Linked DNA regions of Bdellovibrio bacteriovorus HD100. The protein of the gene in region 2 interacts with the protein of the main gene of each other region in a pairwise test. Links are inferred from orthologs where the notes say so. Each region holds a gene or a part of one and is shown on either strand. Other genes may lie near its edges. The genes, in order: ndk and ung.

Evidence for each region.
Region 1: the proteins of ung (region 2) and ndk interact in binary tests that used the Escherichia coli proteins (3 or more experiments, as listed by UniProt). The link is inferred for Bdellovibrio bacteriovorus HD100 from one-to-one orthologs.

What each region holds. Positions count from the first base shown.
Region 1 is NC_005363.1:3,687,616-3,702,164, reverse strand. Bases 5,415-8,154 are described here. They hold ndk (nucleoside-diphosphate kinase), read right to left. Parts: upstream 7,128-8,154; coding sequence 6,702-7,127; downstream 5,415-6,701. Other genes in these bases: BD_RS17500 (hypothetical protein), read left to right, coding at 7,564-8,154; BD_RS17505 (hypothetical protein), read right to left, coding at 7,144-7,443; BD_RS17515 (class I SAM-dependent RNA methyltransferase), read right to left, coding at 5,483-6,664; BD_RS17520 (tetratricopeptide repeat protein), read right to left, coding at 5,415-5,459. In the rest of the region: BD_RS17550 (hypothetical protein), read right to left, coding at 1-6; BD_RS17545 (3'-5' exonuclease), read right to left, coding at 58-675; BD_RS17540 (2Fe-2S iron-sulfur cluster-binding protein), read left to right, coding at 697-1,056; BD_RS17535 (CehA/McbA family metallohydrolase domain-containing protein), read right to left, coding at 1,053-2,264; BD_RS17530 (ArnT family glycosyltransferase), read right to left, coding at 2,261-3,577; BD_RS17525 (helix-turn-helix domain-containing protein), read right to left, coding at 3,580-4,704; more of BD_RS17520, read right to left, coding at 4,704-5,414; more of BD_RS17500, read left to right, coding at 8,155-8,445; BD_RS17495 (hypothetical protein), read right to left, coding at 8,442-9,242; BD_RS17490 (DUF7844 domain-containing protein), read right to left, coding at 9,267-11,201; BD_RS17485 (DUF2388 domain-containing protein), read right to left, coding at 11,384-11,722; BD_RS17480 (c-type cytochrome), read right to left, coding at 11,934-13,607; BD_RS17475 (KH domain-containing protein), read left to right, coding at 13,812-14,168; BD_RS17470 (universal stress protein), read right to left, coding at 14,188-14,549. UniProt on the Escherichia coli protein: Major role in the synthesis of nucleoside triphosphates other than ATP. The ATP gamma phosphate is transferred to the NDP beta phosphate via a ping-pong mechanism, using a phosphorylated active-site intermediate.
Region 2 is NC_005363.1:3,407,371-3,421,894, forward strand. What follows is about bases 1,045-3,759. They hold ung (uracil-DNA glycosylase), read right to left. Parts: upstream 2,890-3,759; coding sequence 2,200-2,889; downstream 1,045-2,199. Other genes in these bases: BD_RS18445 (dehydroquinate synthase/iron-containing alcohol dehydrogenase family protein), read right to left, coding at 1,045-1,298; BD_RS16005 (sll1863 family stress response protein), read right to left, coding at 1,298-1,714; BD_RS16010 (hypothetical protein), read right to left, coding at 1,756-2,067; BD_RS16020 (hypothetical protein), read left to right, coding at 3,038-3,439; BD_RS16025 (aldo/keto reductase family protein), read left to right, coding at 3,469-3,759. In the rest of the region: BD_RS15990 (3-phosphoshikimate 1-carboxyvinyltransferase), read right to left, coding at 1-254; BD_RS18440 (3-dehydroquinate synthase family protein), read right to left, coding at 247-759; more of BD_RS18445, read right to left, coding at 729-1,044; more of BD_RS16025, read left to right, coding at 3,760-4,425; BD_RS16030 (metallophosphoesterase), read left to right, coding at 4,520-5,356; BD_RS16035 (AgmX/PglI C-terminal domain-containing protein), read left to right, coding at 5,395-5,760; BD_RS16040 (hypothetical protein), read right to left, coding at 5,989-6,390; BD_RS16045 (hypothetical protein), read left to right, coding at 6,570-7,100; BD_RS16050 (endonuclease I family protein), read left to right, coding at 7,325-8,194; BD_RS16055 (M14 family zinc carboxypeptidase), read right to left, coding at 8,207-9,097; BD_RS16060 (hypothetical protein), read left to right, coding at 9,270-9,491; BD_RS16065 (hypothetical protein), read left to right, coding at 9,595-9,936; BD_RS16070 (type II secretion system protein D), read left to right, coding at 9,994-10,662; transcriptional repressor LexA, read left to right, coding at 10,785-11,501; BD_RS16080 (hypothetical protein), read left to right, coding at 11,655-12,041; BD_RS18215 (hypothetical protein), read right to left, coding at 12,060-12,197; and 3 more genes. UniProt on the Escherichia coli protein: Excises uracil residues from the DNA which can arise as a result of misincorporation of dUMP residues by DNA polymerase or due to deamination of cytosine.

The DNA.
Region 1 (14,549 bases), 290 kb from region 2 along the record:
ATTCATGTATGACTCCTAAAGGTTAAGGAAACAAAAAAGGCCCCGAAGGGCCTGATTTTAAAGACCTCCGAAGAAGTCCATTTGTTTTGGCTGGCGCACGATCTGCGGGAAACGCAGTTCTGGTTTGCCGGTCAGGGCGATCAGATTTCCGACCTGAGGTGCCTGGCCGCCGATAGAGATTCTTTTCATCATCTGGCTGAACATGTGGCCCAGATAAGTTGCATCTTCTTCAGCGCGGTGGAAGTTGGAAGTCGGGATTTTCAAATGCTGAACCAAAGTTCCCAGTTTGTAGTTCGGAAGACCTGGGAAGACCTTACGCGCGATTGGCAAGCTGTCCAGAATCACTCCACGAGGAGCTGTGGTTTCATGCTTTTTAATGTCAGCAATCAGGAACTGGGAGTCAAAAGGCGCATTGTGCGCCACCAGCACATCCTCACCGCAGAACTCTGCAAAGGCCGGCAGGATGGTGTCGATCAGGGGTTTGCCTTTAACCATATCATCAGAGATACCGTTCACCGCCGAAGCTCCCGGTGGGATAGGGCGAAGTGGGTCAATCAAAGTGGCAAAGATCGCCTCGGGCTGGCCATCGATAAAACGAACGGCCCCGATTTCTACGATTTGATCTACTCCAGGAACTGTACCAGTGGTCTCTAAGTCAAAAGCTATGAATCTCATGAAAACATTGATACAAAATGGATGGGGCTGTTTCAACTAAAGAGTGTCCCCGTGAAGGAGTTCCTGACTGTGTCATCCAAGTCTGGAAAAATTATAAGCTTTTTGCCCGAAAATATTGATGTCTCAGTGAGTCAAAAGGATCATTCTGTTTTGGCTGTGGCCATCCGGGCGAAGGTGCCGCTGAATCACACCTGTGGCGGAAATGCGACCTGTGGGACGTGCCGGGTTTTGGTGGTGAAGGGCCTTGAGAAGCTGCCTCCGCGCAACGAGCTGGAGCAGGAGATGGCCGAAGACCGGGGGTTTCAGCCATTTGAGCGTCTGGCCTGTCAGATCGAGCCAGTGGACGGGCTCACCGTCGAGATTCCACTTTCAGATGATTAAGGGCGGACATAGAATGGATTGGTGTAAATCCACGTGATCCATTTTTTCGCGTCCGGGATGGGCAGCATCGGACTGACCCGCACCTGCACTCGATAAGTTCCCGGCTCTTTGATTTCAAAGACCGGCTCTGGATCGTTCTTTCTTGCGACCACTTCACCGTCTTTGATGATCATGATTTCAAAAAAGTCCTGGGGCTTTGCCGGAAGAATCACTTTCAGGCTCATGTTTTTACTGAACTTCACCTCGGAGCCCATCATGTGGCTGTGATTGCCATCTTCGATAGTGGCTGAGAAGCCTTTTGGATCCCCTAAAGTATCCAGCGCGATATAGAAGCTTCCGTTTTTAATGGCATTGAAGATCTTGGTGCGGTCACTGTTGAAGCTTCCGGTCAATTCGGACTTTAGCAGCACGTGATTGCTCATGAATTCAAAGCTGCGTTTATAACTGGGGAAGCGAATGAAGTAATTTGCCAGAGGAATCGCGCGGGCCGAGGCTTCTGTTCCGGCATAGACAACCACTTTGCGCTGCTGGCTGAGTTTGTTTAACAGTGCGATTTCATCCGTGGGTTCAGTGTAAAGCCGAACGAAGGCCAGGCGCGGATTGAAAGGGTAAATCAAAAGGCTCCAGATGGTGGAGATCTTGGACTCAGCCCAGGCGCGGTTGATCAGACTTTTCATGTTCAGCAGCTCAAACCCATCAAGGCCTGAAGGAATCTCTCCAGACCAGGAGTAACCCGCCTTGTAAGGGTGGGCCAAAATCGTCAGTGTGTCTTTGCTGGCGCCGGTTTTCTGCGACAACAGATCCGACAGTTTCACCTGGGCATCACCCAGGTTGGCCCCGATGCTTTCTTGATTCAGCGAATAGTAAATCAAACGGGAATCCAGATAGCTGTACTTGCCGGCGTTAAAGACCAGCAGATTTCCGTGGTAGGATTCAAACGTCGTCGGGATATTAAAAACGTTGTAATCGGTGAAGAAGATAAAATCCAGATTGGCCAGTTTTGCTGAAGTGATGACAAAGCTGGAAGTCGCCGAACCGCTGGACAGATCGGTGTGCACATTCAGCACACCTTTGTAGTCATACAGATTTCTTGAGGAGTGTTGTGAGGTGATTTGTGGTGGTACCACAGCCAGTTCGTACTGATTCAGATAAAATCCGTACAAGAAGAAGGTCACCAGCAAAAAAGAAAGAGTTGCAATTACTTTCATGGTCTTGTGAATTCCAACAGGACAAAGTCAGGAGAGATTTTTCGAATCTCTTTCATCTGCCATTGTTGTTCGGAAATCCACTTTGGTAAACCATTTCTCTCGCGCTTCACTAAATAAAAAACTTTGCCCTGCGGCTCGGCTTCCGGGAGTGTGTCAAAGAAGTCATAACGGCTGATTCCCTTGAGCTTAAACACCGGAACTTTGCTGAAATACCAAAGTGAGGCCGCCATTTGATAGCTGCTGGCGTAAAGTGGACTCACTTCTTTGGCCACGCTGCTCAGTTCTTGGAAGACATAAGGCTCTTCGACTTTGTCACTGAGCTTGCGCAAGGACGGTGTGAACAAGGTTGCCAGCACCACGGCGACAATCGCGCCCCAGAAGATCACGTAAACTTTTGTCCACTTTTGCACCTTCGGATGGAATAGCGCCAATGCCAGGATCGCCGGATAAGCGATGATCGGCCAGTTGGCTTCCACCAAAGCGCGGAAGGAAGTGAACAGGAAGAACAGCAATGGACCCCAGCCGAAATAGAACAACCAGCGCAGGTCCTTGGGAACTTTTGCCCGCAAAGCAGCCCAGAAGATCAGGGGGAACACGATCAGGATTTGCCCAAGGATGTAGGAAAGGGTCCATTCCGGGTTGTAAGAGCTTTTTTCCAAGCCGTGTTTGATTTGGAATTCAAACGAAGCAAAGTCATTCTGATAATTCCACAACAGAACCGGTGTGCAGAAGATCAGACCGGACACAAGAGTCAGCAAAACCCCATTCCAGCGCACATCCTTCCAGCGCTTCTCTGCCGTCAGATACACCAGCAGACACGGCACGAAAAGAACGATGTGATACTTGGAACAGAACCCCAGGCCTAACGCCACTCCCAGCCAGATGTAGCTGGAAAGAGCTTTTTTGTCGAGAGCCTGCAGAGCCAGTAAAATCGCCAATGACCAAAAGAACATCACCGGCAGATCCGGAGTTACGATCAAAGAGCCAAACCCCAGAAGCGGGGAGAACAGCACCAGATAGGTCCAAACTTTGATTTTATCAAAATCGATCTTGTCCTTCAGGATATAGAACCACACAGCCAAAAGCCCGTGACCCAGAATCACCGCCGGCCAGCGCACGGCGTTCATGAAAGGTTCAAGAAAGTGTCCAAGATAAAAAAGCCAGGAAACCAGAGGGGGATGGTCGAAGTAGCTCAGCTGGGGGCGCTGGGCCCACACCCAGTAGTAGGCCTCATCAGCACTCAAGGGGATGAGTGCTGACAGAACAAGTTTTACCAGAAGGCTGATCCACCAGATGCGGAATAGATCTTTCAAGACTAGTAGCTCAAGCGGATGGGTTTGCCAAGGTCACCCGGAATGCCGACTTCTTTTCCGTTCAAAATCAGATTCACAGCGCCACCGTTGGAGAAATTGATCTTCAGACCGCTTTTGCTTTTGAAGGTGTGAACCTGCTCAGCAGACAGACGGATCTTTTGCGGTTTTCCGTTCGGAGCGGAGTATTCAATTTCGACTGAATCCAAAGCCTCCACGATCAGCTCCACGGGTTTGCCGGACTCAGGTTTTGGAGTCGGAGTGGGCGTCGGACTTGGTGACGCCACTGGTGTCGGGGACGGAGTTGCGGTCGGAGCAGGACTGGGAGTCGCCGTCGGTTTCGGAGTTGCAGTCGGAGACGCCGCAGGAGTTGCTGCAGTCACCGGCGTTGAAACTGCCGAAGTCGGAGACGCTGCGGGAGTTGCAGTGGAGGACACGGTCGCTGCTGGTGTTGGAGCGGTCGTCAGGTTGCCCAGCGGGCCCGGAGTGGCATTGGGATCCACTTCAGTCAAAGTGCCGCCATCAATGGTGGTGTCGACCACAACCGGAGTGGCCCCTTCCATGGTCTGCGCGACTTCCGCACTTGGAACCTCGGCTTCCTTGGAATATTTGTCGATCATTTTTTTCGTGAACAAAATCAGGCCCACCAGAATAACACCCAGACCCAGAATGATGTAGGTTTTGGTGTTCTTATTTTCTTTCAGGGACTGCATGCCGTGGTTGGAACTGGTTGGCGGCGGGGTTTTGCGAATCGGCGTGACAGTGGCTTCCGGAGCCGGAGCTGCTGCTTCCGCAGTGCCTTCAGTTGCCGCACCTGCCGGTTTTGTTTCTGATTCGGTTGTTGTTCCCGCTGCTTTGGGTTCTTCTGTCTGGCGGATGTAAGGTTTGGGTTTTGTTGAACCCATTTCCTCGTAGAAGACTTCAAGAACCTGATCTGAGTTCAGGTGCAGGAAGTTGGCATAGCTCTGTACAAAGCCGCGCAGAAAGGTCTTTGCCGGCAATTGGGTTTCATCACCCTCTTCGATGGCTTTAAGAACCTTGCTGCTGATTTTCAAAGAAAGACCAATTTCGTGCAGGGAGAGGCCTTTTTCCTCGCGGGCTTTTTTTAGAAGTTCTCCGGTCTTTTTCATTAATGTCCCTTTCGAATCAAACTGAGCATTCCCTTGGCTTTGTCGCGATACTTACCGGTGGGATAGTATTTTATCAACTCTTCAAAGCGGGCGACGGATTTTGATTTCTCGCCCAGACGATAGTAGGAAAGCGCGCTGTAGTAGTGAGGCTCATCATACAGATTCTTCTGGCAGAATCCGATAGCGCGATCCAGGGCTTCGGCAGCCCGACCATAGTCCTTTTCTTCAAAGAACGTACGGCCATAGTAGGTGTTGGCGATGCAGTCATCCGTTTGAGAGTCCATGACCTTGCCAAAAGAGGTGCGGGCGGCTGCATATTCTTTCTGATTGAACTTAACCAGGCCCAGATTGATGTAGGCTTTTTCCGGATTTCCATAAGTCAGATCATTCAGCACCAGCTGGATTTCTTTTTCAGCATCGGCATAACGACCGGCTTCAATCAGCACGCGGCCCAGGTTGTTGCGTGCATCAGAATAGCGGGGTTCAAGACTCAAAGCCTGGCGCAGATGTTTTTCGGCCAGATCCAGACGATCGCGGAAGAAATAGACCTGACCCAGATTGTTTTGAATGACGGGATTTTTGGGATCCAGTTCCTGCGCCTTCAGCAGCTCCTGCAAGGCATAGGGATAAGCACCAGTCTCGATATGGGCAACACCCAATCGAAGATGAAGTTCGGCTTTTTGTTTTTCCTGTGCCGACCGGCTGGCACAACCCAGCATCGTCAGGGCGCACAGAGCGAGAATCCATTTACGCATGCTAAAAAGGTATCATTAGAGGACTAAGAGTCAACCCTGAGTTCCGCAATAGTTTCCACATGATCCGTCTGCGGGAACATCTCGAAAGTCTGCACCCGGTCGAGCTTGTACTTGATGCCTAGTTTCTGCGTCTGAGCAAAGAACCAGTTAAGATCCCGCGCCAAAGACACTGGGTGGCAGCTGATGTAGATGATCTTGCGTGGCTGGGCGGCGGCGAGGGTCTGCATGGTGTATTCGCTGGCTCCGGCCCGAGGAGGATCCAGGACCACCAGATCGTCTTTTCCAATGCTGGCCCGGCGCATGTAGGTTTCCACATCCGACATGAAGTAGGTCATGCGCTTGTCGGTGATTTTGGAACGAGCCCGCTCCACGAGCTTCGGGTTGAGTTCCACACCAATGATTTCCGAGCCGGCGTATTTTGCCGCCAGAGGGAAGGTGAAGTTCCCGGCACCGGCATACAGGTCATAAACTTTTTTGTACGGACCGTCGCCCGCCCAGTCCAAAGCCGTGCGCAGCAGGTCCTCGTTCTGAAAGCGATTCACTTGAGAAAAACCGATGCCGTCATCTTCGTCAGTGATCAGGCCATAGCGCACATCACCTTCTTCGGCGATGTACATCTCAAGACGCTGAAGATCTTTCGCATTTTTCTTTTCGGCCCAGGCCTTCACCTCGGCAAATTTATCGGTCAGAGTTTCTTCCGTGATCAGGCAGTCCATCGTTTCCACGATCTGGTGGGAATTGCGCGCAAAGAAACCGAAGCGGCCGTTTTTGAATTTCGGCTGAATGCGGTTGCGATAGCGCAGCACACGCGGACTTGGTTGGATGGGAAGATAGTTGAATTCCAGATCCCGGTTGAACTTTTTGATCGTTTCCAGAACCAGCGTGTGTTTTTGACGGCGCTGTTCTTCCTCGGTGATGTGCTGCCAGTTGCAGCCGCCGCAAGTGTGCGCCACCGGGCAGGGTGGTTCACGACGATGGGGGCTGGCCGTCAGAATTTCGACCACGCGGGCTTCCATGAAGTTCTTTTTTACCAGAGTGATTTCCGCCAGGATTTCTTCATTGGGCGCTGCTTGAGGAACGAAGACAACCATGCCCTCGTGTCGAGCGACTCCAGCACCGCCAATGGCGAGTTTTTCAATATTCAGTTTGATCTTGGAACCAAGAAGGGGAGCTTTCGCTCCCCTTTGGTTTGATTTCGCAGACATTTTATATCGCTAATTTCAAATTTGAATCTGTGAACGATTAAACGTTGCAGATTTCGTGTTTTTCGAAGAACAAAGCCAATTCACGAGCTGCAGACTCTGGAGAGTCAGAACCGTGAACTGCGTTTTCACCCACGTTGTCGCCGAATTTCGCGCGAACTGTGCCTGGGTTTGCTTTTTTAGGGTCCGTAGCACCCATGATTTCGCGGTTTTTCAAAACTGCGCCTTCACCCTGAAGACACATCAACATAACCGGACCGGAAGTCATGAAGGACACAAGCTCACCGAAGAATGGGCGTGCTTTGTGTTCAGCGTAGAACTCTTCAGCTTTTGCAGTTGTAAGAACGGTGATTTTCGCAGCAGCGATTTTCAGGCCGTTAGCTTCAAACATGCTCACGATATCGCCGATAGCGTTTTTCTTCATGGCATTTGGTTTGATGATAGAGAATGTTTGTTCGATAGACATGGTGTCTCCTTGTTTATTAATGACAAACTGTTTTAGTAATCTCAAAGAACCTAGGAGTTTTAACGAATTGAGTGACACATGTCCACTCTTGGTTTCCTTGGTTCGGCATGTTCACAACCAGTTTTGTCTGAACAGCCAGATCGTGGCCTTCGGACGGGGTGGTGAAGTTCTGGTAGGTGATCTGATAGCTTGCGCGGTTCTGCCAAAGATTCAGGGTGAACTCGACATCTTCGGTGGTCATGATCTGGATTTCATCAACACGGCCGGCGAATGCGGGACTGGCGGCCAGCAAGGCAAAAACCAATAATTTCTTCATCTTAGATCTCCTGAGTGGCCCTTAAATAGAGGCCGGAAGAGGCGCTGTCAATGGAAAATTGCCGCATGGGGTTATAGGCTCTTCTATATTCGAACTGAATCCTGGGATAGCGTTTTTTCCATGCATTCCTCAAGATGGATCCTCACTTCTGTCACGATTCATGCCCTTGCTTTGTCAGCCCTGTGGCTGGGAAAACCTGCGGTTATTGAAGTGCCCCACAGTCCGGACCCGATCCCGGTGGAGTTTGCAGTTGTCGAAAAATCCCACGCGCCTTCCGCGGGTCCGAAAAGAGGGATCCCTTCCGGGGCGTCGCAAGCCATGGGTGCGAAGCCCGGGACGATAACAAAGTCCCTGTTTAAAACCTATGACTTCAATGACAGTGAAGATGTCACTGAAAACTCTGACGGGCCTGCGAGAGACTTTCGGGATCGCGCCACCTATGCACTGGAAAGTGCCAACGTCTTTGCCGACACTGACAACTGGGATTATCACCGCGAGGTTTTTAGGCGCATTGACAGCGAGCTGATGTTTGATTCGATTCTTGCTCAGTACAATCACTTCGGCACCGTGATGCTGCAGTTTGAAGTCGATGAAAAGGGCTATCTGCTGGAAAAATCACTGCGTGCGTCTTCCGAGGATCCAATTTTGAAAGTGCATGCCGTGCGCGCCGTTAGAAAGGCTTTGACGGAAAAGTTCCAGGAGCTCAAGTGGAGTTCAGAAAACACCATCTTCCAGGCAAAGTTTGAATTCTTGAGTGATTCACCATCATTGAATTTTCGCAAGCAGCGCGAGTTTGGCAAACCGGTGCTGAACTTCACCCGGGCCACCAAAGAAAAGCCGGTGGCGACAAATCTGCAGGATCATCTTTTAAACGGCGGTATCGACTATGATGCTTTTGCCATGGTGGAAAGATGGCAAAAGTATAACAAGAAAAAACGCCTGGACGTGGGCGAGTATGATCCCTTCGCCCATTATCGCAAAGATCCGGCGTATCTGCTTTAGAATCTGATTTTAAATGAAAACCCCAGTCCCAGCGGAATCAGGCGGTCGTCATCGCCCTTGGAGCATTTGTTTTCCCTTCGGCAATAGGCATCCGGCAGGAACAAGTTCATCTCAAATCGATTCGGAGTGTTTGCCGCTTCGTTGAGTGATGAATTGATGGTAGAGACCACGTTCAATGAATCCAAAATTGTTTTTTCGCGTTCTGCACCGGCAATGGCGTTCGAGCGCACGCGCACGCGGCGGACGATGCGTTCAGCGGATTCGCGGTCCTTTTCGGTCAGCTGGTGGGGGATATTTTTTAAGGTAAAATGCACGATGGCTGAGCCAAAATTCATTTCATGCAGCATGGACAGGTCCGACACACGCACCTGGGCCACGGTGGCTTGGTGGCGGCGCACGGCCACGCGGATCATGTTGTTCGAGGTTCTGGCACTGGGCAGAATGAAAAGCAAATTGGTGCGACTGGCGCGAACGAATCCGGCGTTGGTGTCGCGGATGCTTTTTTCGGCATTGCGGGAGTTGTCGATCTCGGCCATAAAGTCCCATTCGTCTATGGGTATGGTGATGACCACGACGCTGAGGGGATTGAGCTCATCAGCGGCACACAGATCCTCTTCCAGAGGGACCAGGTCTTCCAGACTGCGTTTCGTGGTCTGGCATTGCCGGTGGTCGCGCGTGTCGACGGCCACCATGATTCCACGAGCGTGGGTTTCACGTTCTTCGTTGAATGTGTTGGCCTGCGCCCCCAGGGACGTCAGCATCATTGCAAATGTAAATATCAGCTTGGCGTTCTTCATCGTCAAATCTGTCCGTCGCAAATGTTAAATGGAGCGCATAAAGCTAAGCGCAAATTCCACGTTCTTTTTAATGGCTTCAATTTCCTTCATTTGGGCCGAATTGATCAGGCTTTCCACATTCTTCTGCACTTCATCGTAGATGTCAGATCCCTGGTTTTGTTTGTGCGAGGAAAGACGCTGAACCTGCTCCCAGTCCTGCTCCGTCGGCAGACCGTAACCTTCCGCACCTTTCAGGAACGAAGCCGGCTGCGAGAACATGTCGCTGATTTCAGTCAATGCGGTCACGATCTCTTTTTGACGGGTGGTTTCGCCACGTTTGGCGGCCTGTTTTTCTTCCTTGATCACATGCTGGGTCAGATCTGCTTTGATCGCGGCCGTCAGGAAGCGGTGGGCACCGTTTTCAAGCAGCACAATCGCAGCCGCCGCTTTACGACGGGTTTTGCCTTCCAGCTTGTTGATGCGCGAATACAGACTGCCACGCTGGGAGGCCGTCAGGCTGAGCAGTTCACGGAAGTCTTTTTGATTAACACCAATAGTGTCTTTCAGAACTTTAAAGCTCATCTCATAGCGGTCCCGGTAGGAATCAAACAGGTAGCCTGTGTTGATGGCCTGGGTGCGGTTTGCAAAAACGCGATTGTCAGCGATCTTCAGGCGCAGCAGATCCTTTTCAAGACCGATCGGGGTTTTGGTTTCCAGATAGATCAGTTCCGGGCGGAACAAAGACCCCTTCATCAGGTTCAACGATTCCACCGCGCAGTTGTTGGAGGTGAAATAGTAGCGGCCGTCATAAGACCAGTGGGTTTCAATCGTGCGGGTCACGAACTGGCGGATTTCATCGCGAGACAAATTCATAGGGACACTTCTTAGATCACGCAGCTCCGTCTTGGTGTATTCATCAATCACCTGATGCATGGGCACCAGGAATAGACGCGAAGGATAGTCCCCGGTCAGACCTTTAAGGGTGTTGATCTGAATGCTGTTCACAAAAGCGCGGTAAGAAAGCACGATATGCTGATCCAGATCCTTCAGGCAGTCGGGACCGACAACTTTTCTTTCCGGAGCACACATCACCAGACGGAACATGGAATGACCCCATCCGCTCATCATTGCTTCACCTTCTGCGGCCAGCAGATAGTGCACCTGATAGATGCGGCTCGGATCAATACTGCGGAGCGGGCTGTCTTTACCCTTGAAGTCCGGGATCACATAGTTGAGTGGCACCTGGCAGCCGCTGTTCGGGAAAGGGGTGTGTTTGAATTTGGTGCGGAACAGGTGGTACAGTGATGGACGACGGCATGCATAGTCCGGGTCCATCAGGAAATATTCCATATTCACCGCGAAAGATTCAAAGGCGCTGGTCAGCTCATAAATGTCAGGACTGCGGTGTTTCATCCAGGACTCGTCGCTGTCAACAAACCCTGCAATCATTGTGAAATACGGATTTTGTGAATAGCTGCGATACATGTTTTCGTAAGGCTTGCACTCGGGGCTGGTGCGGGTGTTTTGGCGGTCCTCTTTTTCCTCTTTGCACACACGGATCATGCGGGCCTCATCCGCATCGTGATCGTTCAGTTTGTCATAAGCATGAATGGTCTCATGCACGACGGTTGCCAGAATCTCGCGATAGAAGGTTTTGTGAGTGCGGTTGGTGCGCGTGGCATTGCTTTCACCGCGGCGAATTTCTGGAATGGCTTTAAGGTCGATGCGCACTTTGCCCCAGGACAGTTTTCCCAAAGCGTGATCGCCGTTTTCTTTGAGGCTCTCAAAGCGGACTTCCAGAGGTTTTTTGAATTTGGATTTAATGGAAACCGGCAGCAGTTGTTCGGCCTGTTTCAGCAGAATCTGAGCGTTTTGTCTGAATTGTTTGTCTGCGGGTCCTTCGGTCAGAGAGTAACTGAATGAAGCATGAGCGCTGGAAGCCATTAGCATCGCGGCGACAATCAATCCTGCTTTATTCATCGGTCTCTCCTTGTTTCAAAATGAGACAAACCTGCCCGGACTTTGGAAAATCCAAGCCCTGCTCTGAAAGTTAATACAAATTCAGTGCCAGACTATGGGGACCTAAGTGATTGATATGAAAATAAAAAAGGGCCACCTCGCGGCAGCCCTTTTCCAGAGAAGAGGAGGAGATGAAGCGCGAATTACATTTTCAGGATGCCTTCAGCAAGTTCAAGATCAGAAGCCTGAAGTTTTGGGTTTTCAGCGCGGATCGCTTCCAACGCTTTTTGCAAAGCCACACCACGGATCGCGCCATCAGAAGCAACCATCGTTGCAGCATCTTCTTTAGCTTCAACAACAAGTTTCAAAGTCTGACCAGAGATAGAAGCGGACGTCGCCACAACACCACCTGTAGTCATCAAAGGGATCGCCAGGATGGAGTCCACTGTGGAGGTCACAGATGCAGAGTAAACCTGAGAGATCTCAGTGGCTTGAGCCATAGTGGCAGACAACAACAAAGCAACGACAACGGACTTTTTCATGGATACTCCTAAAAGGGGTTTAATGTGTTTTTGGTTACTGGCTGGGGAGTATTGCAGCAACAGTGCCAAGGTGTCTCAGGACGGGAATTCACGGACTTGCCGGAAATTCATGGTAAATACGATGCTGGCTTGTGTTTAGGGATTGAACAGCGGACGCCAATAAGCGCCCGCGTTTGATGGTTGCGATGGAACACTCGCAACGAAAAAAATTTTAAAGTGTCTGCAGGAATTGGATCAGATTGTATTTGTCTTCGGCAGACAGAATTTCTTTTCCGTCTTTGATGAAGATTCCTTCGTCGTGACCCATGTTGCCCATGCCCGGATTGCGGGTGTCGTAAAGATGCTCGCGCGTCTTCCACGCCTTCGGTGTCTTGTCACCGATAGGGTAGCCACCGCAGCTAAAGTCATAGTCCGTGTCTTTGTTCAACGCTTCACCGGAGTAATAGATCGACGGACGCTTCTTTGCCGGAGTCAGCAGCACACACAGATTCGGGATCGAGTTGTTGTGCATGTACGGCCATCTGGCCCAGATGCCCACCAATGGTGGCGGCACATAACCTTCCTGCGCTTTGATCACGATCCCGTTCTTTTTAGAGATCTCCAGATCATTCAGCTGCTCCAAAGACTTCATGCCCTGACGGCGGAACGGGTCGGTGCCGACATTCACTACCGGGGTTTTTTCTTTGTAGCGCACTTCGACGGTTTTCAGGCGCTCGGCTGCGGACAGCACCAAGGCCTGCGGCAGGTTCCAGGCTTTTTCATAGTGGCCGTGGCACTTGGCGCAGGTGTTTTTAAAGATCTGCTCGCCGGCTTTGGCGCGTCCCAGATCGATTTTTTCCGCCGGGTAGAAATCGGTGATGTGCGGAGCTTCAGACGCAAAGACGGCCGTGGTCAGCTCTTTGATGATATGATCGTTGTCAGCCAGCCACTGCTCTAACTCGTGCAAATCCGCTCCGCGCCCGATTTCATTCCAGATTAGATTGGTGAAGATCGGGTTGCCACTCAGAACGCTTCCGTCCGACAGCCAGCGGTTTTTGTATTTCACGTTCCACCACACGGCGGGTTTGGAATCGGCGGGCTTGTTATCCAGATAGGCATCTGCCCGCGGTGATCTTGCGGCTTTGTCGCTGTAGTTGGCGTATCCGTCTTTGGCTCTGCGATTCAGGGAAAGACTGACCTGCGCCAAAGATGTATCCAGGCCCAGGGCGATGGGTTGTTTCAGTGCCACGGATTTCAGACGTTCTTTGGACTCCACCAACAAGGCGGTTTCCGCATCGGTGGCGCGCGTGTATGCCTGAAAGATGTGCGGATCCATCAGGGGCATGACTTTCTTGGCTTTGATGAAAAATTCATTCGCGCGCGGGAATCGGTTGGTCATGCCCAGGACTGTTTTGCCAAACAGGTTGGATGAATGGCAGGCCGCGCAGCTGAACGTGAAACCTTCAGCGCCGTTTCGTTCAATCAAACCAAAACCCATCAGGGTGTCGGGGCGGATTTCATTCGGATAGGGAACGGCATAAACCCCGCGTTCGTTTTCAAGCGGGTACTTGTGCAGGCCCAGATTTTTTAAAACGTCCTCAAAACTTCGGAAGCCACTGAGGCCTTTCATCAGGCTTTGAATCCATTTGCGCAAAGGATTGCTGTTCTTTTCTTCAATCAGGCGGCGCACGGGTTCGTAGGGTGGCAGCATTCCGGTGACGGTCACGGGATAGACTTGGGCGTGGATTTTTCCCTTATTCAAAGTGGCCTGGAAATCAAAATCGTTCCACGAATAAATGTTGGATCTCCCTCCCGGGGGGACCGGGACTCCGGCTGTCCAGTCGGGTTCGGATTGGGCAAAAGCAGTCGCGGAGATCAGGGTCAGAAGGAAAAAGAACTTCGTCATTCCCGATGCTTACATTGTCGTAAGATTACTAGACAATAATATTCTGTCGTTTGACGGGCAGAGCTGGCCTCCAAAGCTTTTAATGGGGGCCTAATGAAAAATTGTAATGGTGTGTTCCTTTTATTAGAAGGGGAGCACTATCTGCGTCCAGGATCTGGTGAAAGCAAAAATCTAAGTTAACATGAAACTGTTAACAGGAGTTTTATGGCTTCCGAGTCCGTTAAAGTGATTAAAGTAGTGCGTTCCTCACCAGCCGCCAAAGCTGAATCCGGGGCGGCGCCATTGGCCGACAATATTACGGAGATTCGGGAAAAGGCGCGTGAGTTTCTGCTGTCTGCTCTGCAGATGCTGGCTCCTGAGACGCCGGGAATTGGCGTGGATGTGGTGATTGGTGAAAAGACCACCCAGTATGTGGTCCGTTGCCCGAAAGAGGCCATTGGTCGTGTGATCGGCCAAAAAGGCGCAACGATCATGTCTTTGCGCCAGGTGGTGGGAGCCATCATGGGGGCGGCCGGGTCCCGTGCCGTGATCGAAATTCCTTACTACCCCGCCGACAAATAGGTTTCTGGCGTATCAGTCTTCACGATGAAGAAGGCAGGATGATCACGGGAACAGAGGACAGCAGACAGGTTTTTCTGGAGGTGCTTCCCAGGAACACGGTCAGCAGCCGATTGTGAGCATGAGTGCCCATGACAACCAGGTCATAGCCTTCGGTCAGTTCATCCTGGATGTCGTCAGCAAGATCCCTGTCATGCTCTATCAGCTTTGCCTGCACGGTCAGTCCGTCCTCTTTGAAGCGCTCCATTTTCTTTTTCATTTGGATCCGGGCAAAGTCTTTGATCTCTTGAACCTCTTTTTCCAGCGAGTACATGGGAATGCGGCTTTGGGCATAAATCTGGCGCAGTCGCATGATCGGGTCCCCCACGGAATGCATCAGCGTCA
Region 2 (14,524 bases):
GTGGCCTCTAAAGTATGGACCCCGCGCATGCGGGACGCCCGAAGCGCCATAAAGCGGAACGTGGTGCCGCCTTCGCCGCAATCAATGCGGCTGCGTTCGCGGATCTCTTTAAGACCTTCACGCATGTGAACGACGTCGTCACAATCGGAATGCCCTTGCAGATCCAACACGGGAAAATAGCTTTTTACGATCAAAGCGCGATTGAAAATGGATTTAGAACCAGGAATCTCGCCCTGAAATCGGAAATCAGCCATTGAGTTCATCTTCTTTCTGGCGGCAGACTTCCACCAGGATGTCATCCACACTGACTTCACGCACGACACACTGGCCGGGCTTTTTTAGGAAAACAAAGCGCAGAACTTCAGACGACGTCTTTTTCTTGTCACTCAGAAGCTGCTTTCTGAATTCACGCAGAACCGATTCTTTGGTCTGCAGCAATTCATCCCGCACCGGCGACAGCAGATAGCCCATCACAGGCGACAGCATCAGCTTTTCGTATTCAGCAGGTGTGATGATCTTTTTGTGCAAGCTGAAGCGCAAAGCAAACTCCAGCCCGTAATTGATCGCCACCCCGTGTGGCAGTTCGTACTGGGTTTCCAGCACATGGCCCAAGGTGTGACCCAAGTTCAAAATATGACGATGACCGGATTTTTCCTCCGGGTCTTTGGCGACAACCTTGTATTTGGCATCAATGGCACTGGAAAGGTATTTCCACAGCACCGCCACATTCACTTCGTATCTTTCGACAGATCCCGCCACAGCGGTCCCCCGGCAATCAAAGCGATCTTAAGAAGTTCGCCAAAACCTTCAAAGGCTCGGGCATTCGGCTGAGCCATCAGCAACGAACGAGACAAAACAATCTTGTCAGCGGGATAGAAAGTGCCAATCTGGTTTTTCGCTGATCCCACATTCAAAGCGGTCTTGCCACCATGAGCAGAATCAATCGCCGAAAGCCAGGTGCTGGGCATATGCACCAGACGAACGCCACGCTTCAGGATGCTGGCAACAAAGCCGCCAAAATCCCCGACACTGCCGCCCCCGGCGACCACCACCGTCAAACGCCGGCTGGAAGCGCCTTCACACAGCTTCACGATTTTGGTGATGTGTTCGGGAAAGTTCTGAACGGACTTAAGAGATTCCCCGGCCTTCACCGGATAACGCAGTGGAAACTGCGCCATCCATTTTTTGAAGGTCTTGGATTTACGAGGCAAGATCTCGTCGTGGATCAACAACAGCTCTTCCCCCAGGTCTGCGGGACGAGGCAATTCGGTGGTGAAGAGCAGTGAGCTTTTTTTCATTATTTTTCTTCTGACAGGTGGGCTTTGGCTTTACCGTAGGAATCAGAGATCGCATCCCACGCTTTGCTCATGCCATTTTTCATTTCGCCCCAGGCTTTGCCTGAGCTTTTCTTCATCTTCGCCAGATCTTTCTTCATTTCTTCCTGCTTTTTTTCCAAAGCTTTGATCTGATCGTTGTACTCAGTTTTTGCTTCGCCGGTTTTCTTGGAGGCAGCTTCTTTCATCTCGGCGATTTCTTTTTTCATTTTCGCCAGATTTTCTTCCATGTCTTTTTGGAACTGCTCTTTTTGTTCTTTGGTGTAATCAGCCGCAGCAGTGGCTGCTTCAGCGGTTTTGGTTTTCACTTCTTCAGCGGAAGTGGCAAAGGATTGGGAAGCCAGGGACAACACTACAAAAGCAGCAGCAATATGACGCATAAAAGGTCTCCTTACGACGGAGACCAGTTTACAACGGGGCCTTATTTTACTTCAACAATATTGAGCTGATGCTGCTCGGCCTTGACGCTGACAGGCTTCTGATTTTTCAGACTTTCTTCCAGCCTTCTGCGGTAGGTCTCAAAGTTGATGACATCACGATCCAGATAATAGGTTCCGGCTGTTTTCGTAAAGACCACCAGCAGCCCGTTGCCATCAGCACGGATGCTTTTAACGGTGTCTGCGGTGATGGTGGAGTGTTCACTTGCGACCAAACGGATCGACGGACCCGCCTGTGCCGGATTCAAGCCTGTAAAGACGGGTGCCACGAAAGCCACCATAACAAGCCATCTCATAAATCCTCCCGGTGAATAATTGAGACCTTCTTATATCTTAGCCAAGGTCCCCAGCGAAGACTAGAGCTTTTACCCTTGCAGGCTTGATATAAAACACCGGGATGGATCTATTTTGGACGCCCCCCGAAGGAGTTAAACCAGGTTCCAGTTGATTTCGCCAATACCCTTGGATTTCAGATAGGCATTGGTTTTGGAGAAGGGCTTGGTCCCAAAGAATCCGCGGTGAGCGGACAGCGGTGATGGATGCACGGCCTCAAGCACCAGGTGTTTTTTGCGATCCACGAAGGACGCTTTTTTCTGTGCGTAAGAACCCCACAGAATGAACACAAGATTTTCTTTTTCTTCGTTCAGCACGTGGATGATCTTATCGGTGAACTCTTCCCAGCCCTTGCCTTGATGGGCAGCGGCTTTTCCGTCCTCGACTGTCAGCACGGCATTTAGCAACAACACACCTTCTTGAGCCCACTTGGTCAAGGAGCCACTTTGTGGAATGGTCGCGCCCACGTCGTCGTGAAGCTCTTTAAAGATGTTTCTAAGAGACGGAGGAAAACGAACGCCGTCTTGCACAGAAAAACAAAGTCCGTGCGCCTGACCAGGGCCATGATAAGGATCCTGCCCGACGATCACCACTTTCACTTTGTCAAAAGGAGTCAGATTCATCGCCGCGAAGTAGTCATCGCCATGGGGATAAATTGTTTTACCCGCTTTGTATTCAGCAGATAAAAATTTATTCAGCTTCTGCATGCGCTCGGTTTCAAATTCGAGATGCAGATGCTGCTTCCAAGATGAGTCTAATTTGATTTCTGAGTTAATATTTTCCATCTCAATCTGACACAGGTCCATGGTCCAGGTTCGGGATTCTAATGCAAACCTATTCGATTTCAAATTATTTTTTCGGTGCCAGTCTTCTTGACCAGACAAAATTCGACCCCATTGTTACACTATAACTACGAGGAAAAGGAGGCCGCCTATGACGACCCTTCTCAACCCCACCATTGAGCTTATTGAGCAAAATCCTGAGGTTAAGTCCTTTATCTACCAGCAGATCGCAGAGTTTGAACACTTTGTGACTCCACAGACTGTGGTTGCGGTAGTAGCCCGGGATCCCCGAAAACTTGCGCTCCAGTATGAAACAGACGGGCGCGAATTCACCCGCGAGGGTCTGAAGAAACTGTATCGTATTGCCATCGTCTTAAACGAGGGCGGCGCGAAGGCAGAGGCTGAAGGCGTCCACGAGGATATCTTCGAAGCCATTAGGCTTGCTAAAGACAATCTGATGCAAAAGCTGGTGGCGATTCAGGATTCCGTGGTCAGTCAGCAAGACCGAATCATCGAAATCAATCATTACTTGCAACATCCGGTTCTTCATTAAGATAATGGGGCTTCTGCAAGGAGGCCCCGATGTTCAATCCCAATATGCCTTACCGCAGCGTTGGCCGTTGCGGTCTTAAAATCGGCACCTATTCTCTGGGTGGATGGACCACCTTTGGTGGCACCGTCAAAGACTTCACTTCCGTCCGCAGCATTCTGCGCCTGGCTTATGAAGCCGGAATCAATTTCTTCGACATCGCCGACATCTACGCCAAAGGCGAATCCGAACGCATCATGGGCGGCGCTTTAAAAGATTTCCCCCGCCACGAGCTGGTGATTTCATCAAAAGTCTTCTGGCCGATGAGTGAAGACATCAACGACAAGGGTCTTTCCCGCAAACACATTCTGGAATCCGTGAACAAGTCTTTGCAACGAATCGGCACGGACTATCTGGATATTTATTTCTGCCATCGTTATGACCCCGAAACCCCGGTGGAAGAAACCGTGCGCATCATGGATGACCTCATTCATCACGGAAAGATTCTGTACTGGGGAACCAGCGAATGGACCGCAGAACAGATTCAGGAAGCCATGGATATCTGTGACAAGGGTGGTTACTACAAACCGCAAGTCGAACAGCCCCAATACAACCTGCTTGTACGCGACAAGTTTGAAACCAATGTGCAACCCAAAGCCCAACAACACGGCATGGGCCTGGTCACTTGGTCTCCGTTAGCGTCTGGCATGCTGACCGGAAAATACGACAAAGGCGTCAGCGAAGGACGCCTGTCGCGCATCGACTGGCTGAAGGACACCTTCTATACCGAAAAGAACAGTCAGCGCGTGTGGGAACTTAAAGGCATCGCCGACAAACTAGAATGCAGCCGCACGCAGTTGGCACTGGCATGGACCGCCGCCCAACCGGGCGTCAGCAGCGTGATCCTTGGTGCCACCAGCATCGAACAACTGCAGGAAAATCTGGGCGCCCTGAAGGTTGAAATCACACCCGAGATCGACAAAGACATTAAAAAGATTTTCGCTTACTAATGAGACACACCGAAAGGCTGCTGCCCCCCCGCAGCCTTTTCCCTTCACTGCTATTTGACTGTACCCGCCGCACTCAATCTTTCAGAATAGATCAATGATCAAGCGACTTAAAGCATTCTTAATGTACATCTTGGTATTTGTAGGCGGAATCTTGGCAGCTTGGGCCTTTTGGTTAGAACCAAGCTCTCTCACCACCCAAAGATATAGCCTTACAATGGCTCACAAAAACAACTTCAGTCCTCTTCGGATTGGAATCGTTTCTGATATTCATATTGGAAGATTTTTTGGTGATGAGAAAAGACTCGAACGAATTGTAGGAACCTTAAATGACGAAAAACCAGATATAATCGTCTTTCTCGGTGACTTCGTTGCCCAAAGAAGCGCCGAAGCATTTGTTAAATCAGCTCATCAGCTAAAGAAACTTGAAGCACCATTGGGTGTCTACGCAGTCCTTGGGAATCACGACTGGTGGTCAGGCAAAACAGACGTAGTGCAAGCCTTAACTACAAACAATGTCCAACTAATAGACAATCAGCACATTGATCTTAAATGGAAAGGTGCGCAGCTTCGACTGATTGGCCTTGGCGACTACTGGGAGGATGAACATCTGTGGGACTATATAGCCGCACACAAAGCTTCTGAAATTCCGTCTATCGCAATTACACATAATCCCGACGTTTTCCCCCGCATTCCTTCTGATATTTCTTTAGTGCTTGCAGGCCATACTCATGGGGGACAGGTCAACTTTCCCATCATCAACTCACCGATTGTCCCTTCGCAGTTTCAAGATAGGTATCGCTACGGCCTAATTCATGAGGATGGCCACCACCTTCTAGTAACAAGTGGCACGGGTAACAGTATCTTACCTGTACGCTTCCGCGTCCCCCCAGAGGTAGTCATCGCTGAAGTCGCCTTTACGTCAGCCAATTAATGAAACAAGGTTATACACTCAATCTCAAGGAGTATCGATTGAAGGAAGTAACTCTCTTTGCCCTGATAACACTGATTCTTTCTTCTTGTTCGAATGTACCTACGCGCGAAGAACGATTGGACGCGACGGAAAAAGCGACCAATCGCACGCTCGATCAGAACCAGGATGCTTTCAAGTCCTGCATTCAAGATGCATTAAAGAGATCGCCTGGCCTGGATGGAAGGGCAACGCTTGTTTGGATTCAAAATGAAGATGGCTTTGTAAAGAATCCGCGCATTCGCGACATGAACTTCAAAGACCCAGCATTTGAAGACTGCATTATCTCCAAAATCAAGGTGATGAAGTTTCCACCTTCCGCCGAAGACTCCCGAGCCAAGGTCAGCTTAGAGCTGCTAGTCAAATAATCTAAGGCAGGAACAGGAGTTAAGACGAATCATGACGTCCAGAGATTTTATTTCATAAGGCTCGTTTACGAAATCGAGAGCTGGAAACACGAATAATGAAAAGAACGATAACTCTGATTGCAAAAATACTTGGTATACTTCTTATTGCTGCGCTACTTACTTCTCAGATATGGTCCTGCATGGATCGCAAGAATCCTTGGACGATCGCAAATTATTTGCAATAGAAAACTACCACCCCATCGCGGGAATCTTACGATACCCCGACGGAATCTCCGAGTTCTCGGTCTTGATAATGATCTCATCCCCTTCGGTCTCGAACTCATCCGGGCCGAGGGTCAGGCTTAGGCGGAAGTCGCCTTTGTATTCCAGATTCAGCGGCAGGAAACCTTTTGGTTTGTCGTCGATTTCCAGTTGCCCTTCAGACACGTAGCCCACAGGTGGCACGCGGTTCAGGCGGGGATTTTTGATGGTGATTTTAGTGGTGACACTGCTGTTGGCTCTTTCCAGAACGTCGGTGGTTTCATCCACCACACTCAGAATGCACTCCAGATCCAGCACCAGGCTGTTGTTGTCATGCACAGCCTTCATAAGCTGAGACTTTTCAATCTCCATCATCAAATACTTAACCAAGGAACCCCTCCAGAAACATCGGCAGTATTCCACATCGCTTTGACAGCGACAAGATTCACCGCGAAAGCCGTAGTCCCCTGTCTGAACCTTAAGCAGTTCGGAAAGTTTTTCAGGCGCACGGCCCGTGATCTGGAAGGCCCACAGGCTTTACGGTATAACCAGCGCTTTCAGGAGTACTCATGAACCGCCTGCTTGTACTTGCCATGCTTTTATTCCCTGCTCTGTCCTGGGCCCATAACTGCCAAGAGTTTCTGACATCCGACTGGCCCGCTGACGAAGGTTACGCCTGCGAAGTCACGAAGCCGGACCTGGCCAAACTTCAAATGCACAAGGTGGAAGTCTGCATCGGTTCGGTGCCTTACCGCGATGGTCAGCGCTATGCCAAGGCCGAGCTGAAACACATCCCGTTGTCACAGTATGAAAACATCTATAATCGGGCCGAGGGTCTTCACACGAAGTTCCTGAGCTCCACCTACATCCACGCCTGGGCCGGTGAAGAAATGCAGGAATCCCCGGAGTTCCTGAAAGTGAATGCCCTGGAAGAGGGCTCCACCCTGACCTACACTCCGGATATCTGGAATCAACTGCAGTTGGATAAAAAGTCCCTGCAAGCCCGCCTTGTGACTCAGTCCCGCGAAGCGGCTTTGATATTCCAGAATGAGTGGCAAAAAATCTGGGACCTGCGCCTGAAATGTCAGAGAGTTTTCTGAAAAAATCTTAAAAAGCAGGGCTAAAAACCGCCCTGTTTCCGATAATTTGTCGAATATGACACCTCCGCGCCGCGCAAATTTGTTTGTAAACGGTTGGTTTTCATTAAGTTGTTGCAACCACAGAATCTTTTGGAAATAACTTCATAGTGTTTCCCCGTATATGTTGCGAATAGGGCGCAGCGTTTCTACCAGGCACCTCAAATGCCTGACTATGGAGGTTCTTTGTGAAGTTGACCGCACTTTCTCTGCTGATGCTTGTGTCCACGCTATGTTGCACCTTGGTTCAAGCAGCTCCTTCTTCCGGCGATGTTCCTTATTATGGTGAAAAATTCCACCACGATCTGGCTTCTGGAATTTCCAACGACGATCTGAAAAAGAATATTCAATTTGTCCTTCGCAGCTTCCACCTTCGTGTGAACGGCAGCTACGATCAGATCGTAAACGGCTGCAGCGGCGACAACTGCTATCAGCATGTTTCTTTGGGCTACGACGGTGCTCGTACCTTCCTTCTGGGTTCTTTCTATTTGGTTGATGAAGGTCACGGCGACTATGCAGTGAAAGACGTTTACTGCGACTCTATCCGTGGCTCTGATGACTTCCGCGGCGGCAACGCGCCGGCTCCGGGCAGAATCCCGGATGGCAACATCGTGAACACCGAACACACCTGGCCACAAAGCCGTTTCTCGGGTCGTCACAACAAGAACATGCAGAAAGCGGACATGCATCACTTGTACCCGACCGACAACGAAATGAACTCTATCCGCGGCAACAACCCTTTCGGTGAAGTTGTTCAGGACAGAAAAATCCTGAAATGCAAAGTGTCCCGCTTCGGTCGCGCTTCCCAAGGTGGAGCTGATGTGTTCATGCCGCCGGCAAATCACCGCGGCAACGTGGCTCGCGCTTTGTTCTATTTCTCTGTCAGATATGACCTGCCAATTGATTCCCGTCAGGAAGCGACTTTGCGCAAGTGGGCCAAAGAAGATCCACTCGATGACGAAGAAATCAGCCGCAACGACGCGATCCACAAGATGCAAGGGAACAGAAACCCGTTCATCGACTTCCCGGGTCTTGAAGATTCTATCAGTGATTTCTAAAAAGCCCTGGAACTAGTGTTCCAAGGCGACAGGTAAAAAGCTTGTTGGAGAGGAGGCTGTGGAAGTCTCCTCTTTTTTTTGCTCTGCAGAGGTCTCGTACTTCACCAGCGTCCCGATGATATCCTGAAGCTGTTCAAACGGCGTCAGGTTCGGCGGCAGGTTGTCTTTCAGCTCCATCGTCAGCACCGGTGTTGAACGCTCCACCCACATGTAGCGCCCCAGGCTTCCCGGATAGTTCCCCAGAGATTTCCAAGGCAGATAATCAAACTTTGGCGGTGCTTTCACTTTCGGTCCGTCGTAATCCAAAACTTTGAGCGGCGTGTGGACAGACACGATAAAGTCCGGCTGGAAGTCACCAAGGTGCTTCATCGCGCACTTGGTTTCAGGCTCGCTGCCACCTTCTTTACCCGGAAAACGGCGCGGATTGGAGCCCGTAGAGCGTCTCCACGCAGTCAAAGCCCCCGCATCCCAATCTTTGGTTGGGAAATTGCGATTGATATCAATCTTGTTCGCGTTGTAGCGGGTTTTGTATTTCACACCATCCGGGTTCAGCACCGGAATCACACGCCAGGAATTGCGCGGGTCGATGCCTTCCAAACGCTCCATCCAGTAACGGCCCACGGTGCCTGCCGGCGTTTCATCCCCGTGAATCATACTGAACACCAGAACCTTTTTGGCTCCTGGTGTGGAAGAGATCTTTTCGTAGTGATAGATAGGACGACCTTCAGCGCTCACGCACTGAGTATCGATTTGCACTCTGGCACAGGCCTGTTGCAAAAGCTTGTCGTCCCAAGCTCCTGGAAATTTTTTGAGCTCATTGATACAGTCTTGCTGAAGATCAGGGAAGTTCGCCTTCGCCCCAACAACTGTCATAAGGATCGCGCTAAAAATTAATGCTTTCATAGTCCTCTTAACCACTCAGCAATCATTATCGCTGTGTCTGCGAATTCTCTCAAGATGAGAAAACGCCTTTTTTTGAATCAAGCTGAGAATCCTTACAAATTGACTAAAGTCTTGCAGGCTTTCGTCCGTAAAAGAAAGGGTGTGACCATTAGGACTCAGTGTGGAGGCAAGTATGTTGAATAGAGGTAGTTTTAGTTTCGTAGCGATGCTGGTAATCAATCCCGTCGTGATACTGTTTTATCAAAACTGCTCGATGGCGCCGGTAAGCCACGCCAAAAACTCCACACCAATCCCTGTGATCACCCGCCAAGTGGCTTCCGAGTCACAGCCGGTGGTTGCCGATATCAAACCGGTCTGCCACGACGAAAAGAAAGAATGCCCACGTAAGGAATAATATTCTTTACGTGCATATCTGAATTCTTTCTATACCTTTTACCTATGACGTCCTGCTTGTTAAAACTAGCTATTGAAGCATAGCTAGAAACAAGGAGGCTTCTATGAAAACTATCACTCTTACACTTGCCGCAATCATGGCTTTGGCAGCAACTCCTGCCCAGGCCTTTTTGTCGTCTCAGGACGAGACCACGCTGCTGGCGACCCTGAATCAGGAAAACATCACCCCGGGCGTTCATTACAACGACATCCGCTGTTCCGTGCGCAATAAAAAGTGCCTGGTTAAAATGGAAATCAAAACTCAGAAGGCCGGTTGCCTGATTGAGCATATGAACGACGTCAGTGACCTTTATACGGAATCCACCACCCGCGACAACCAAGTCCGCATGATTCTGTCCCCTTACGCTGAACAGGCTCTGGCAGCTTGCGTGGCGGGTCTGCTGTAAAGCTGGACTTGCCCGCCTTTGGAAGGTCTCCTAGCCTAAACAGCGCTAGGAGGATGCATGCTTAAGTACGTTATCTCAAGTTTGTTTGTTTCCGTTCTTTCCGTGTCTCAGGCGTCCGCTGCCGACAAAATCAAAATGTATTTCAATAATGAAGAACTGACCAAGGTGATCGAGATCTACTCGAAGGCCACGGGGCAGAAGTTCATTATTGATCCGGGCGTGCGCGGGAAAATCTCGATCTACAATCAAGAGGCTCTTGAGCCAACAGAAGCCTTCAATCACCTGTCGATTGCCCTTGCCACCAACGGCTTTGCTATCAGCAAACAAAACGACGTGATGGTAGTGAAATCCGCGCGCAATGTGCAGCGTGATTTGATCGAGGTCAGCTCGGAAGTGCCTGCGATTTCACCTCAGCGTATGTACACCTGGGTGGCGACACTGAAGCATGTTTCTGTTTTGGATCTGAATCGTGATCTGCGCATCCTGCCTTCCCGTGATGGCGAGATGAATGTGAATGCGGCGGCCAACCAGATCATCTTCACCGATTGGGCAACGAACCTGAACCGTATCGCTGAAATCCTGAAGGCCGTCGATAAACCGGTGGACCCTGCGACCAAAAAGCTGGTGGATGCTTCCCGCCGCCATCATGGCCCTTCCAACGGCCCAGCGCACAAAGGCCCGGCCCCGAAGCATGACGAGGCTGGAAAAGCCCCTGAGAAGCAATAAAACCCGCTTCCAGCGCGAAAAACAACGAAGGACTGGCCCAAAGGCTGGTCCTTTCTTTTTTTGAAAATAGGCTATTGACTTACACATAATTTACACTGTAAGTTCGTATGTAAGTTATGACGATGAAAACGCCCCTCCCACCACTGACACCGAAAGAAAAATCCGTCCTCGAGTTTATCGAGGCGCACATCTTAAGTTCAGGAGTTTCGCCGTCATATCAAGAAATTAAGGATCACTTCGGTCTGGCTTCGTTCAACTCGGTTCAGAATTATCTGAAGCAGCTGACGAACAAGGGATATATCTCAAATCCCCAGAACTTGAAGCGAGCCATTCAGGTGCTCCACTCCGCTTCGGCGGTTCAGGATCAACTGCAATCAAAAACGGTCTCGACGAAGACAGGGTCTCCTCGCACTCAGCTCCTCCAGGCTCGTGACGAGATCCTGTCACTTCCCCTTCTTGGGAAAGTGGCGGCAGGCCAACCTATTGAAGCCATCAAACACGACGAGTTCGTGGACGTCCCCCCTTCCATGGTCAGAAATCCTTCCAAATCCTTTGCGCTAAAGGTGCAGGGCGATTCCATGATCGAAGACGGGATCTTTGATGAAGACATCATTTTGATCCAGAAACAAAATTCCGCCAACAACGGCGATATCATTGTGGCAACGGTAGATAATGAAGCCACCGTGAAACGCTTCTATCTGCGCCCCCGCCCGGAAACTGGGGACGCAGATAAGATGGTGGAACTGCGCCCGTCCAATTCAACGATGAAATCCATGTGGTACACCCCTGATGAGGTTGAAATCCGTGGTATCGTTGTCGGCCTGATCCGTAAGTTCTAATTCCTATTAAATCCCCTTGGCACTGCCATTGCTTTTACGTCTCCGCGAGTCGTCCATATCGGATACCGCAGCGGGGACGGAAAAAACCCGCTGTTTTTCTAAAATTTAGTTCCAGCTTCTGAAAACTGGGACAGAAAACAAAGGGGATTTAAAATGAAAACCATCCAACTTCTAAGCACCGTTCTTGTTATGTCCATGCTAACGGCCTGTGCCGGCGGTGGTGGCAGTGATGAGGGCAATGCCAAAACAAATTCAGTGGATGCCAACGGCTACTGCACCCAAGAGTTCATCACCAACTACAACAATGTCCTTCTGGAGTTCAACCACCTGCAAATCCTTCTGGGTGGGATTCCGAACGAAGACAGAATCCTGGCGCAAATGAAAGCCGCCCACGGCGCCTGCAAAAGACTTTTTCCACAGCATGAAGGAGTGACATGCAAGGCTGAAGTTAAATACGAAGTCACAGACATTACCAGCGACACCTTCAAAGAAGGCTGCAAAAAGACCGAAGAGGGTTTGAAACAGTTGGGACAACTATAAAGTCGATTTAATATGATTCTATGAATGCCAGCGCCCCGTCGTAAACGTGGGCGCTTTTTCTTCCTCAGAAAGATCACCGCGGAAGGAGATCTCGCGACTGATTTGCGTTTCCGGCCCTTCAACTTCGATTTTCACTTTCACATCTGTCGATTCCAATTTGTAGACTTTACGATTTGCATAAAGCTGCACCGTCTCATATTCCTTTGCGATTAAGGCATGTCGAACAGAATGAATTCAGCCCCTTTGCCCCAGGAAAGCTTCAGTGCCTCAACGTCCGTGATCGCAGCCCCGTCACCCGCTGTCAGGGAATTGGAGTCCACCTGCACGTCGCCTTTGATCACCTGCACCCACAAATGTCTGTGCGGATAGGTCTTGTGATTTTTTTCACCGGCATCCTGGGCTTTCGCCACATACATGTCGACATCCTGATTCAACGTGATGGAACCACCACGGCCTTTGTGCGAAGCCACCAGAATCAAATCACTGCAACCGAAGCTGTCAGCAAAGTTTTTCTGTGCATAGCCAGGCTCCACACCGATCTTATCCGGCTTGATCCAGATTTGCAGGAAGTGAGTTTCTTTGCCCGGAATGTTGTTGTATTCAGAGTGACGAACCCCCGTGCCTGCACTCATGCGTTGCACTTCGCCCGGTTTGATCACGGCCACGTTACCCATAGAGTCTTTGTGGGCCAGTTCTCCGTCGATCACATAGGAAATGATTTCCATGTCACGGTGAGGATGGGTGTCGAAACCCGTGCCGCCCTGAATGCGGTCTTCGTTGATCACGCGAAGCGGGCCGTAGCCCATGAAGTTTTCGTCATAGTATTCAGCAAAAGAGAAAGTGTGTTTGGAGTTCAGCCATCCGTGTTGTGCCAGACCGCGTTCGTTGGATTTTCTTACCTGAATCATATGTTGCTCCCTTTTTTTAAAAGTCGTGTTTATCTTTCTCTATGGACTTTACGGCTTTCAGACGATAAATAAAATTTGAAAGATTTAATCATCTTGATAAGTAAATCGTATCATTAAGGGTCCTATGAACTTAGACCAGTTGGAATTCGTCAGAGCCGTTATCGAATGTGGAAGCTTCCGGGCTGCCGCCGACAAGGTGGGACGCTCCCAGCCGGCCTTGAGCGTCGCTATTAAGAATCTGGAAGACGAACTGAGCCTGACCATCTTTGACCGCTCCGAATACAAAGTAAAACTGACCCCGGAAGGCCAGGCGTTTTATGCCGTGGCCAAAGCCACTTTGGAATCCGCCCAATACACGGCCCGCGTGGGTATCGAACTGGGACGCCACAAGGCCGACACCGAACTGCACATTTCTGCCGACCCGCTGATCTCTACCGAGATTCTGGAGCTGATCGCCCTGGAATGCGCACGCCCCGTGCTGCCGGTGAATCTGATCATCAGCAAATCCATTCTTCAGGGCGGCTATCAGCGCCTTTTGGATGGCGAGATTGACCTGGCCATCGCTCCGACCCCCAAGAACAACGAAGACCTGGAAAGCATCTTCCTGGAAGACGTGATCCTGGTGACGGCCGTGTCCCGCCGCCTGCTGCAGGAAAAGCGCACACCGACCAAAGAGTTCCTCACAAAACATCCTCAGATTCTTGTCTATACCAGCCAAACAAATGAACGGCCCGATGCCACGATTCGCAAAACCGGCAAAGAGGCAGGTCACAAGATCTATGTTCCCGATCACCACACCAAAGTGAAAATGATCGAAGGTGGTGTCGGCTGGGGCCGCATCGCCAAAAGCGAATGCACCAAAGAAAAAAATCTGGTGCTGATTGATAAATCCATCGCTTCTGAGACCCATCTTGAGCTATGTTTGGTCCGTCCCAAAAACCGCCCTATCGGCGTCACGGCCCGTTCAGTTTGGAATGCCTTTCAGAAACGGTCCACTCAAGGGAGATAGATATGCAACAGCACACGTCCATCAACTATTCAGATAAAACCAAGTTCTATAAAGAGCTGCACTCCGAAGCCGAAGGCCTGGCCGAAAAAGAATGGTTCGTGAATCTTGCGAACTTTTCTGCCCTGCTGAAACAGCACCTGCCCGAGATCAACTGGGTGGGATTTTATTTGCTTCATAACAACGAACTGCTGCTCAGCTCTTTCCAGGGACTGCCTGCCTGCACGCGCATCGCGATCGGAAAAGGTGTGTGCGGAACCGCGGCGAAAACACTGCAAACTCAACTGGTGGCAGACGTGGATCAGTTCCCAGGGCACATCGTGTGTGATGCCGCCTCTAAATCTGAAATCGTGGTGCCGTTGATTCATAACGGAAAACTGCTGGGAGTTTTGGATGTCGATGCGCCGGTTTTAAATCGTTTCGACAGCGAAGATCAAAAGGGTCTTCAAGGCCTGGTGCAGATTCTGATCAGTAAAACTGTGTGGCCGGACAGGTTTGCTTAAAAGCCCACCGCGGGATCAACCCACCGAAAACAAAAAAGCCGGTTCGTTTTGCACAAACCGGCTTTT